DNA from 4 places in the Clostridium saccharoperbutylacetonicum N1-4(HMT) genome. Region 2 is predicted to be linked to each of the others. Evidence: riboswitches for the same ligand, from Rfam matches in the RefSeq annotation. Region 2 holds a riboswitch; each other region holds the start of a gene.
The links. Region 2 has a riboswitch for S-adenosylmethionine ahead of metK (methionine adenosyltransferase). Riboswitches for the same ligand answer to the same signal wherever they lie in the genome.
Positions count from the first base shown of each region.

Region 1: it holds a riboswitch for S-adenosylmethionine, as region 2 does, so the genes downstream of both, CSPA_RS01455 (trans-sulfuration enzyme family protein) here and metK (methionine adenosyltransferase) in region 2, are expected to answer to the same signal.
Region 3: it holds a riboswitch for S-adenosylmethionine, as region 2 does, so the genes downstream of both, CSPA_RS24780 (methionine ABC transporter ATP-binding protein) here and metK (methionine adenosyltransferase) in region 2, are expected to answer to the same signal.
Region 4: it holds a riboswitch for S-adenosylmethionine, as region 2 does, so the genes downstream of both, CSPA_RS07870 (vitamin B12 dependent-methionine synthase activation domain-containing protein) here and metK (methionine adenosyltransferase) in region 2, are expected to answer to the same signal.

Region 1 is NC_020291.1:301,625-304,801, forward strand. Features, by position in the region: gene CSPA_RS01450 (acid phosphatase) at 1-1,097, shown strand, start outside; SAM riboswitch class I at 1,190-1,303, shown strand; gene CSPA_RS01455 (trans-sulfuration enzyme family protein) at 1,457-2,614, shown strand; gene CSPA_RS01460 (trans-sulfuration enzyme family protein) at 2,733-3,177, shown strand, end outside.
Region 2 is NC_020291.1:700,128-703,304, forward strand. Features, by position in the region: tRNA gene CSPA_RS03110 (tRNA-Tyr) at 159-243, shown strand; tRNA gene CSPA_RS03115 (tRNA-Val) at 250-325, shown strand; tRNA gene CSPA_RS03120 (tRNA-Thr) at 454-528, shown strand; tRNA gene CSPA_RS03125 (tRNA-Tyr) at 576-660, shown strand; tRNA gene CSPA_RS03130 (tRNA-Val) at 667-742, shown strand; tRNA gene CSPA_RS03135 (tRNA-Thr) at 864-938, shown strand; tRNA gene CSPA_RS03140 (tRNA-Tyr) at 986-1,070, shown strand; SAM riboswitch class I at 1,201-1,300, shown strand; gene metK (methionine adenosyltransferase) at 1,415-2,590, shown strand; gene recD2 (SF1B family DNA helicase RecD2) at 2,828-3,177, shown strand, end outside.
Region 3 is NC_020291.1:5,631,908-5,635,084, reverse strand. Features, by position in the region: gene CSPA_RS24785 (bifunctional metallophosphatase/5'-nucleotidase) at 1-1,155, shown strand, start outside; SAM riboswitch class I at 1,387-1,503, shown strand; gene CSPA_RS24780 (methionine ABC transporter ATP-binding protein) at 1,641-2,612, shown strand; gene CSPA_RS24775 (methionine ABC transporter permease) at 2,612-3,177, shown strand, end outside.
Region 4 is NC_020291.1:1,767,630-1,770,806, reverse strand. Features, by position in the region: gene CSPA_RS07875 (homocysteine S-methyltransferase family protein) at 1-843, opposite strand, end outside; gene CSPA_RS07870 (vitamin B12 dependent-methionine synthase activation domain-containing protein) at 833-1,516, opposite strand; SAM riboswitch class I at 1,967-2,074, opposite strand; gene CSPA_RS07865 (MraY family glycosyltransferase) at 2,128-3,078, opposite strand.

The DNA.
Region 1 (3,177 bases), 400 kb from region 2:
AAAGGCGCGATGTTTTATATACAACTGGTTTAGAATCTGGCTATCCATTATTAGACGATGCTGAAGGTTGGGGAAGGCTTAACCTCTTTGCAGCGGCAGATGGTTATGGAGCCTTTAATAGCAATATTACAGTGAACATGGAAGCATCAAAGGGTGGATTTAATGCTTCAGATAGATGGCGTAATGATATTTCAGGAAGTGGAACCTTAATAAAGCAAGGAACAGGAACTTTAAAATTAGGTGGAGATAATACTTATAGTGGTGGAACAGACATTCAAGGTGGTACTATTGAAGCAGATTCAGCTACAGCTTTTGGAGTAGGAAGTGTTTCAAATGAAAGTGGTACAGTTGTTGAAAATGTAGATGGATTAGTGAATATAAAAAATGACTATAATCAATCACAAAACAGTACACTTGAACTTTCTATTGGAAGCAAAGATGATGTGTTGGAGGTTGATGGTAATGCAACCTTCAATGGAAAGTTGAAGTTGGATTTTAGTAATAGTTATATACCTACAAGTGGTATGACTATAATAAAATTTAATAGTAATAACACAAATAGTAGATTTTCATCAATTGAAACAACTGGTTTACCAAGTAATTATGTAGTAAATCTTGTTTATGATAATAACTCTGTCAGATTATTAATAGGAACATCAGATTCTTCTTCAGGGTCACATCATAATTCACCAAGTAACCATACGAACGCAACTAACGATAATGTAAGCACTAACTCAGATAAAACTGCAACTGATAATGGTGTGACTAATAAAATTGCTACTGAAGGTAACACTGGATGGCAGCAAAAAAATGGACTTTGGTATAATTTGTCAAAAGAAGGAACAATAAATACTGGATGGCTTAAAGACACGGATGGCAAATGGTATTATTTAGATAAATCAGGAATGATGAAGACAGGCTGGGTTCAAAGTGGTGATGGAAACTGGTATTATTTAGATAAAACGGGGGCCATGCAGACAGGTTGGGTTAAGGATACGGATGGGAATTGGTATTATTTAAACCAATCAGGAACTATGGAGCATGATAAGTATATTGATGGATATTATGTTGGTTCTAATGGAGCGTGGGCAGAATAAATACACAAAATCGATAAATTTACTAATATTTATTGACATAAAATTTTTATTATGTATAATTAATAATAACAAATATATATTTGGATAAGTTAATCTTATTAAGAGTGGTGGAGGGACTGGCCCTTTGAAGCCCGGCAACCTGAAAGATTTATATAAATTTTTCGTTGGTGCTAAATCCTGCAAGATAATATCTTGAAAAATGAGAGGCATTAAGACTTAATGGAACTTATGGTTTATATAGTCACTTCTTGTTTTAGGAGTGGCTTTTTTTTATAACCTTCATCTATAAGATGAATTTATTCTTTAGCAGTAACAATAAATAAGTTTTAAGCAATATATAAATTTGAGGAGGCAAAAAAATGACAGTAAAAAAATCTTTTGAAACAATTGCAGTTAGTGGCATATCAGGTGGGGATGAAACTACAGGGGCAATAAGTTTTCCTATTTATCAAGCGGCTACCTTTAAGCATCATGGCTTAAATAATAGCACAGGTTATGACTATTCAAGAGCACAAAACCCAACAAGAGAAGAAGCAGAAAAAACCTTAGCAGTTTTAGAAGGTGGAAAATCAGCCATTGGTTTTTCATCAGGAGTGGCAGCAATAACAGCCTGTATACACTTATTTAAAACAGGGGATCATATACTTTTATCTGATGATTTATATGGAGGGACATATAGGTTATTTGATGAAACTTTTAAAGATTTTGGGTTAGAAGTAACCTTTGTTGATACAACAAGTACAAAAAATATATTGGAAGCAATAAAGGAAAACACAAAAGGTATTCTTATAGAAACTCCTTCGAATCCTATGATGAAGGTAACAGATATAAGAGCTACAGCAGAAATAGCTAAAAATAACAACTTACTACTTATTGTAGATAATACATTTTTAACACCATATTATCAAAAGCCATTAGAATTAGGTGCTGATATAGTAGTACATAGTGGAACAAAATTCTTAGGTGGACATCATGATTTACTAGCAGGTTTTATTGTTGCAAATGATGATAAAATATTGGAAAGATTGAGAAGAATTCATATGTCGACGGGAGCTACGTTATCACCTTTTGATGCCTGGCTTATTTTAAGAGGCTTAAAGACATTACACATAAGATTAGATAGATCACAGGAGAATTCAATAAAGATAGCTAAATTCTTAGAAAGTAGTCCTAATGTAGAAAAAGTTTATTATGTAGGGCTAGAAGCTTTTGAGGGATATGAATTGAATAAGCAGCAAGCAACAGGCTTTGGAGCAACACTTTCCTTCAGAGTTAAGGATAAAGAATTAATACCTAAAATTTTAGAGAGTGTTAAAGTAATAAGGTTTGCAGAAAGCTTAGGTGGGGTTGAAACTTTAATAACTTATCCATTCACGCAAACTCATTCAGAAATACCAGAAGAAATTAAGCAAAAATTAGGTGTTGATGAATATTTACTTAGACTGTCTGTTGGAATAGAAAATATAGATGACCTAATAAATGACTTAGACAAAGCGATTAATTCAATTAAGAGTTAGGAGTTATGAGTTTAAGGAGGAAAAGGCTGTGGCTTTTCTTGTAATATATTTTAAGAATTTGCAAAGCAAATTCAACATTAACAGTTAACTGTAAACTAAAAAGATTGGGGTGTAAATTATGAATTTTGGAACTAAATTAATACATGCAAGTGGAGATATTGATCCTACAACAGGATCTGTAAGTACTCCTATATATCAAACATCTACTTTTCATCAATTTGATATAGAGAATTTTGGAAAGTATGATTATGCTAGATCAGGAAATCCAACTAGAGATGTTGTAGAAAAACTAATAGCAGAACTTGAAGGTGGGGAATGTGGTTTTGCTTTTGCATCTGGGATGGCAGCAATTTGTTCTGTGCTCTCAATATTCTCAGCAGGAGATCATATTATAATTTGCGGAGATGTATACGGTGGAACATATAGGGCAACAACAAAATTGTTTTCTAGATTTAATATTGAGTTTACTTTTGTAGATGCATCAAATATTGAAGAAATAGAAAGAGCTTTCAAAGAAAATACAAGAGGACTTTATTTAGAAACTCCTTCAAATCCATTGTTAA
Region 2 (3,177 bases):
AGATTAGTATATTAAAATGAAGTATATTGCAGAAATATGGAGTAAGTTGGGCTTAATTTCTGCAAATGCATGATTATAAGAGTTGAAATAAATACAATTTGCAGATATACTAGTCATTGTTGATTGATTGTCAAGCAACTGCTGTGAAAACAGAATAAGGAGGAATTCCCGAGTGGCCAAAGGGGGCAGACTGTAAATCTGTTACGTTTCGTTTCGATGGTTCGAATCCATCTTCCTCCACCAATAAATGGGCGCATAGCTCAGCTGGGAGAGCACCTGCCTTACAAGCAGGGGGTCACAGGTTCGAGCCCTGTTGTGCCCACCATTTAAAAGATAATAGCTGTTAAATCAATTGTTATTTTAAACCACAAATTGTTAGCTTTTAATTGAAAAGCTTAACTGTTAACTATAGAGTCAACTGTGAACTGTAATTATTAACTGTAAACTGAATATGCTGGCATGGCTCAACGGTAGAGCAGCTGACTTGTAATCAGCAGGTTGTAGGTTCGATTCCTATTGCCAGCTCCAATAATATAATTATAGTAAAATTGAGTTGTATTATTAAAATTAAATATGGAGGAATTCCCGAGTGGCCAAAGGGGGCAGACTGTAAATCTGTTACGTTTCGTTTCGATGGTTCGAATCCATCTTCCTCCACCAATAAATGGGCGCATAGCTCAGCTGGGAGAGCACCTGCCTTACAAGCAGGGGGTCACAGGTTCGAGCCCTGTTGTGCCCACCATTTAAAAGATAATAGCTGTTAAATCAATTGTTATTTTAAACCACAAATTGTTAGCTTTTAATTGAAAAGCTTAACTGTTAACCATAGACTCAACTGTGAACTGTAATTGTTAACTGAATACGCTGGCATGGCTCAACGGTAGAGCAGCTGACTTGTAATCAGCAGGTTGTAGGTTCGATTCCTATTGCCAGCTCCAATAATATAATTATAGTAAAATTGAGTTGTATTATTAAAATTAAATATGGAGGAATTCCCGAGTGGCCAAAGGGGGCAGACTGTAAATCTGTTACGTTACGTTTCGATGGTTCGAATCCATCTTCCTCCACCAAAAGAATAAACTACTATGTTTATTCTTTTTTTATATAAAATTTCTCTATTCTCTATATATAGAATTTATCTACGAATATTGACTAATAATTTCTTTTATGGTAGTATAATATATGAAAATTAAATAGAAACTCTTATCAAGAGAGGTGGAGGGAAAGGGCCCGATGAAACCCGGCAACCTGTATTATATAAGGTGCCAATTCCTGTAGGATGATTTCTACAAGATAAGAATAAGTGATTGTTGAAATCATGCTCTTCTTATCGAAGAGCTTTTTTTTATATTTAAGTTTGTGCACACTTAAATACTAGTCTAATATTAAAAAATAAAATTAAGGAGAGAGTTAAATGAGAAGATTATTTACTTCAGAATCAGTTACAGAAGGACATCCAGATAAAATGTGTGATCAAATATCAGACGCTATCTTGGATTCTATATTAGAAAAAGATCCAAATGCTAGAGTTGCTTGTGAAACATGTACAACTACTGGTATGGTTATGGTAATGGGAGAAATAACAACAAATTGTTATGTTGATATCCCAAAAGTTGTTAGAGAAACAGTAAGAGGAATAGGGTATGATAGAGCCAAATTTGGTTTTGACTGTGATACTTGTTCAGTACTTACATCAATAGATGAACAATCAGCTGATATTGCAATGGGTGTAGACGAAGCTTTTGAATCTAAGAAAGGTGAAAAGGATGAAGTTGAAGCTGTTGGAGCTGGAGACCAAGGAATGATGTTTGGTTTTGCAACTAATGAAACAGAAGACTATATGCCTCTTCCAATATATATGGCTCATAAGCTATCAAGAAGACTTACAGAAGTAAGAAAAGATAAAACATTAGAATATTTAAGACCAGATGGTAAGACCCAAGTTACAGTTGAATATGAAGATAATCAACCAAAGAGAATTGATACTATTGTTATATCAACTCAACATGATGAAAAGATTTCTTTAGAACAAATTCAAGAAGATCTTAAGAAATATGTTATTGATGCAGTTGTTCCAGCTGAATTATTAGATTCTGAGACTAGATATTTCATTAATCCAACAGGAAGATTTGTTGTTGGTGGACCACAAGGTGATTCTGGATTGACTGGAAGAAAAATAATAGTAGACACATATGGTGGATATGGAAGACATGGTGGTGGTGCTTTCTCAGGAAAAGATCCAACAAAGGTAGATAGATCAGCTGCTTATGCTGCAAGATGGGTAGCAAAAAATTTAGTAGCAGCAGGTGTTGCTGACAAATTAGAAATTCAAGTGGCATATGCTATTGGTGTTGCTAAACCAGTTTCAATAGAAGTAGAAACTTTTGGAACAGGAAAAGTAAGCGAAGAAAAAATTGTTGAAATAGTAGAAAAAGTATTTGATTTAAGACCAGGAGCTATAATCAGAGATCTTGACTTAAGAAGACCTATTTATAAGCAAACAGCTGCTTATGGTCACTTTGGAAGAAATGATCTTAACTTACCTTGGGAACAATTAAACAAAGTAGATGAAATAAAGAAATATCTTTAATAAATATAGTAAGAAGGCTATCTCTGAGTGCTAGAGGTAGCCTTTTTTACTTTTTGATATGGTTGACTAAAAATTAATCATGAATAATTAATTATTCACTTAAAGTAGGAAAGTATATTATTGATTGAAATATTGATATTTATGGTATAATTAAGAAATGCAAATAAGGTTTTAAACTAAGTTATTGTCTGTTATTAGTGTTTTGAATAATACAAATTAAAGATTTGGAGAGATTTTATGGAAGTTCTAAAAGGTTTTGTTGAAAGTATAGTTTTTAAAAGTGAAGATACTGGATATGTGGTGTGTAAAATTAGAAGTGATAATAATCTAATTAGCGCAGTAGGAACAGTTCCTTTTTTAAAAGAAGGCCAAAATGTGAAGTTAACAGGATATTATACTGTACATAAACAGTTTGGAAATCAATTTAATATTCAAGATTACGAAGAACTTCTTCCAACCTCTTTAGATGGGATAGAAAAATATTTAAGTGCAGGAGTAATTCATGGAATTGGTCCTGTTACAGCTAAGAAAATAATAGAGAAGTTTGGGGAAGAAACCTTAGGAATAATGGAAAATCACATTGAAAG
Region 3 (3,177 bases), 1.6 Mb from region 2:
AAAGATGGGGTTAAAATAGCAATTATTGGAGGAATAACACTTGAAACAGAAACAAGTGTATCACCTAAATATGTAAAAGATTATGAATTCAAAGATCTTGCAAATGAAATTAATTCAGTTGCAGCACAAATTAAAAAAGATAAATTAGCAGATGTAACAATTGCATTAGTTCATGAAGGAGATAAAGGGGATAATGCAACAGGACCAGTATTTGACTTGGCTAATAAGCTTCAAAATGTAGATGCAGTATTTGGTGGACATAGTCATACAAAAACTGCAGCGATAGCTACAACTACTAAAATTCCAGTATATATTGGAGCATCTAATGGTAAAGGATATATTGATGCTAAATTTAATATAACTAGTGATAAAAAAATTGCATTTGAAGCACCAAAGCTTGATACAAGTTACGTAGCTTTAGATAATGAAAAAGGATATAAAGCTGTTGTAAAACAAACAGATATTAATGTTGATAAAATTGTAAATGATGCTAATAAACTAATAGATCCAATTACAAGTGAAGTTATTGGATACAATACAGATAAAGAATTAACAAGAAAATTAAACAATACTCCATATGGGTCATCAGTTTTAGGAAATTGGGCATCTGATGTTACAAAAGATGCAGTTAGAGCTGATGTAGGCTTTCAAAATAATGGAGGTCTTAGAATTGACATACCTCAAGGAAATATAACAGTAGGAACAATGTGGCAATTTATGCCTTTTGATAATACACTTTATAAATTAAAAATGACAAAGGCTCAAATAAAAGAAGTTTTAGAGCAGGCTGTAGCAGATAATAGCAAGGGATTGCAAGTATCTGGTATTAATTTTACTTATGATTCAAAACTTCCAACAGGTCAAAGAGTGAAAGATATTACAAGAGAAAATGGAAGAACAATTAAAGATAATGAGATGTTAACTGTAGCAGTTCCAGATTTCGTAGCGCAAGGTGGAGATTCCTTTACTGCATTCACAAAGTATGGTGGATTAGATGTTAAAAATGATACTCATGTTGTAGTTAGAGATGCACTAATTGATTGGTGTAAATATAATAAGAACAGAAATGGTAACAATACAATAACTAATAAAGATGTTCCAAGAATGGTTAATTTATCTGGAGCAGTAAGTAATCTTATTCAAAAAGCAGCTTAAAATATTATTATTAAAATAAAAGTGTTAGAATGATTTTTCTGACACTTTTATTGTTGTTAATTACTTAAAAATATTAATAAGATATTGCAATAGAAATGAAAATTGTTTATAATAATACTAATCCGATTAATATACTATGGATTAAAATGATTTGAAGGTTATTATTTAGAAGTTGACAAAAAGAAAGAATACTTATATAATCAGATAAGTAACTAAATAAAATAATCTGATATCTTATCAAGAGTGGTGGAGGGACTGGCCCTTTGAAACCCGGCAACCGAAATATTGGTTTATAATCAATATTTATATGGTGCTAATTCCAGCAGCAATTTAGCTGATAGATGAGAGGATAAATTTAAGTGATGTTTATGCGCTGGAGATTTATTCTCTGGCGCTTTTGTTTTGAGGTATTTAAATATTTGTTGATTTAAATACCTTAGTTATCCGGATACTAACAAAACAAAGTCAAAGGAGGAAAATGTGTTTTGATAGAAATTAAAAACGTAGTTAAAAATTATGGACAAACACAAGTTATAAAAGATGTAACATTAGATATTAAAGAAGGCGAAATATATGGAATAATAGGGCATAGTGGTGCAGGAAAATCAACTTTGCTTAGATGTATAAATGGACTTGAATCTTATGATGGAGGATCAGTAAATGTAATGGGGAAAGAAGTTTCTTCATTAGAAGGTAAAAGTCTTAGAGAGTTTAGAAAAGATTTAGGTATGATCTTTCAAAATTTCAATCTTATGCAAAGAAAAAATGTATTTGATAATGTTGCGCTTCCTCTGGAAGTCTGGGGATACAGTAAGAATGAAATTATGGACAAGGTATCGAGATTACTAGATTTAGTTGGCTTAAAAGATAAAAAAGATAGTAAACCATCAGAGCTTAGTGGTGGGCAAAAGCAAAGAGTAGCAATAGCAAGAGCATTAGCACTAGATCCAAAAATATTACTTTGTGATGAAGCAACTTCAGCTTTAGATCCGAAAATCACAAAAGACATTTTAGCATTACTTTCTAAAATAAATAAAGAATTGGGAATAACTATAGTAGTAGTTACTCACCAAATGGAAGTTATAAAGGAAATTTGTGAAAAAGTTGCATTATTAGATGGCGGTAAAATAAAAGCTGAAGGAAGAGCAGAAGATTTATTCTTAAAACCAGGAAAATCATTGAAGAAATTCTTGGGTGAGGATGATGAAGATGAAGAAATATTGCCAAACGAAGGAGTTAACATTAAATTATTTTTCCCAAGTGATTCTTCAGAAAATGCACTAATTACAAAGATGGCACGGGAATTGGAAATAGATTTTTCAATTGTTTGGGGCAAACTTGAAAAATTTAGAAGTGAAGTATTAGGTGGGCTTGTAATAAATATAAATGAAAAAGATAAAGATAAGGTTATGGAATACCTTAAAAATAAAGATATTCTATTGGAGGTGATTGAATAATGAGTGATGTAATAGGAAAAGCTTTGATTGAGACGTTAGAAATGGTTTTTGCATCAACTCTTGGTTCATTAATCTTAGGGTTTATACCTGCAATAATATTGACGGTTACTGCAAAAGATGGATTAAAACCTAACAAAATTGTTTATTCAGTTTTAGATTTAATAATTAACATATTAAGAAGTTTCCCAGTTATTATACTCATGGTAGCTATTATACCTTTAACTAGGTTTATTGCTGGTAAATCAATAGGTACAGAAGCAGCTATTGTTCCACTTACAATTGCAGCAGCTCCTTTTGTAGCAAGAATTATTGAATCAGCTCTTAGAGAAGTTGATAAAGGAATAATTGAGGCAGCTAAGTCTTTTGGAGCATCAAATACTCAAATTATTTTTAAGGTTATGCTTAAGGAAGCAATTCCTTCAATAGCCTCAGGAATTACTCTTACAATAATAAGTATTGTTGGGTATTCTGCAATGGCAGGAACAATTGGTGGTGGAGGACTTGGTCAAGTAGCTATAAGCTATGGATATCAAAGATTCCAAACAGATTATATGGTAGTAACATG
Region 4 (3,177 bases), 1.1 Mb from region 2:
TAATTCTTTAATATACTCAGGACTTGTGCCACAGCATCCTCCAATTATTCTAACTCCTAAATCAATAAAACTGCACAAGGTATCAGCAAATTCTTCCTTAGTTACATCGTACTTTGTTTCACCATTTAAATCTAGCGTTGGAAGCCCTGCATTAGGCTGTACCATTACTGGAATATGCGCCAAACTGCATATTTCTTCAATAACAGGCTTTAATTGTTTTGGTCCTAAGGAACAGTTAACTCCAAGAGCATCAACTCCAAGTCCTTCTAAAACAAGTACCATAGCCTCTGGAGAACAGCCAGTAAAAGTTCTTAAATTTTCTTCAAAGGTCATTGTACAAAATACAGGCAGCTTTGAATTTTCTTTAGCTGCTAATATTGCTGCTTTAAGTTCATATAAATCAGTCATAGTTTCAATTAAAATTATATCTGCACCTGATTTAACACCTTGAACAATTTGACGTTTAAAAATTTCATAAGCCTTGTCAAAGCTTAAAGTTCCCATAGGTTCTAAAAGCTCACCTATTGGGCCAATATCTAAAGCAATATAAGTATTACTATTACCTTTTGCTCTTTTTGCAATTTTAACAGCTGCATCTACAGCTTCTTCTACTTCTAAATTGCAAAGCTTTAACTTTAATTCGTTAGCTCCAAAAGTATTAGTAGTTATTACATTAGCTCCACTATCTATATATTCTTTATGAATTTCTTCTATAATATGTGGTTCTTTTATATTTAGAACCTCTGGATTTTCGCCAAGCTTTAACCCCTTCCTTTGAAGCATAGTTCCCATTGCTCCATCAAATATTAAAATGTTATCCTTTATAATTTCCTTAAGCCCCACAGGATTCACCCTCTCTTCTAAAATTGCAATTTTCGTAATTATTACATTCCTTACAAGTCCTTTTTTTCTTTTCTATTTCACCTTCAACTATACCAATTATTGCTGTTACAGATTTCCTGGGAAATAATAAATTATTTTCAGATACTGTAAGTCCAATTTTCTTTTGCGCATCTAATGCTCTTAGAAAGCTATTTTGAACATCTAATGGCAGATCTCCATACCCAGGACTATATCTAAAAGTAATACTACAGCCATTTGCTGCTGCCTTTTCTTTAACAACATTTTCTACAGCATCACAGACTTCTTCTACTGCTGTAGTAGCACAAGCATCAAGTATAAGTGCTTTTGTTAAATCAGTTTTTTCATATAGCCTAGTTTTCTTTTCCACTTCATTACCTAAAGTCACAGCTAATAATACACATTTCTTTGATTTTTTTAAATGCTCTTTTATATCTTTTCCTTTAAGAATTAAATTTGTGCCTATTACTTCCACACCAGCTTCAACAGTTATTATATCTTTATATTCATATATAACTCTTGGGATAATTACCTTTTTCCCTTCTTCTCTAGCTTCATCAATAATTCTCTCTAGGTTTTCATCTAGAGCTTGCCCTTTGTATCCAAGATATCTAAGAACTTCTTTCCTGCTTATTGCAAGTTCAAATACATTCATATTTTATCCAACCTCTACCGATTTAATTTTTATTATAGATATCCAAATTAATAATCAAACTTATAAATGGAATATACATACACCATTGAGAAATTATAATCGTAACACTACACTAGAAATTAGATACATATTTGTGCAAGCGGCATATGAAATTAAGCTGTGATGGTTATTAGTGGAAGGTTGTTCCATTTTCTGCTTGTCATAAATTTACTTTAGGAACATGCAGAAATGGGTGCAACCTTCCACTTAGAACCCATCCAGTGATAATTTCATAAGTCCGCTGTAATAAATATGTGTTTAATTTCGGTAAGTTCCGCATATATCTAATTCTTGCTTTGGATATCTATAACTGAGAGTTTCTAATTTCAATCGTCAATGCTCAATTGTCAATTATTTTTAAAGAACAAAAAAGCCTAAAGGTATTTCCTTTAGACTTTAAATCTTCAAAACACCTTATCTATCAGCTCTTACGCTGCAGGATTTAGCACCTTATATATTTTCAAATATATCGGTTGCTGGGTTTCTTCGGGCCAGTCCCTCCACCACTCTTGATAAGTCTTATAATTAGCCATTATATATTATTAAATCATATTTGTAAAGAAATTATATATTTATTTCTTAATCCATAATAAAAGTAATGATGCTATACTAAAAGCTAAACTTATTAACATTATGTAATTTACAACTTGAACAGTAGTAAAACCTTTTTCTGCCAATCTAAAATGTATTTGACTTCTATCAGCTTGATATACAGGTTTACCTTCTGAAAATCTTTTAAAGATAACAAACAGATTATCAAAGATAGGCACTGCTAAAGCTAATATTGGTATAAACAAACTCATAATAGTAGTTTGTTTAAAAGCTCCATCTAAAGCTGTAATGCTTAAAATAAATCCTAAAAAATTAGCTCCAGAATCGCCCATAAACACCCGTGCTGGGAATTTATTATAATATAAGAAACCTAAAATAGTTCCTACTAAAATTACAGATATCATTGCTGATTCACTTTGCTTCAATATTATTGCAGCAACCAAGAATGTCATTGCTGATATTAAAGACAATCCTCCTGCTAATCCATCCATTCCATCTGACCAATTGATTACAGTAGTAACTCCAAATATCCAAGTTATTGTAAGTATAAATTGTACAGTGGAATTAAGTTCTATATAATGTCCTGTAAAAGGATTAGTAAAGCCTGAAAAAGCAATCTTAGAGTTAAACACTAAAACAGCTGCTATCAATTGAATAACCAATCTAGGAAATATAGGAAATTCCTTTCCTTTAGTTTTATACCAATCATCTACAAGCCCTATTATTAATATCATTGTGGCTGCAATAAATACTGTTTTTTGTTTTTCAAAATCATCTTGATAAAATGCAAAATATGATATGAAAAAACCAATATATAAAGCTATTCCACCACATAATGGTGTTGGTGCTTTATGTTGCTTTCTTTTATTTGGTTTATCTGTAAAATGTATCTTTTTAGCTAATCTCATAAGAAAAGGCATGGTAATCATTGCACCTAAAAGGGCTACTACCATTGCTAATATATAATTCATCTTTTCTACTCCTTAGTTAAGTCTATGAAAGTAAATTATATCCACCAATATCCAATTATTCCATCTTGGCTTACTTCCCATTTGATTATACTATTAAAG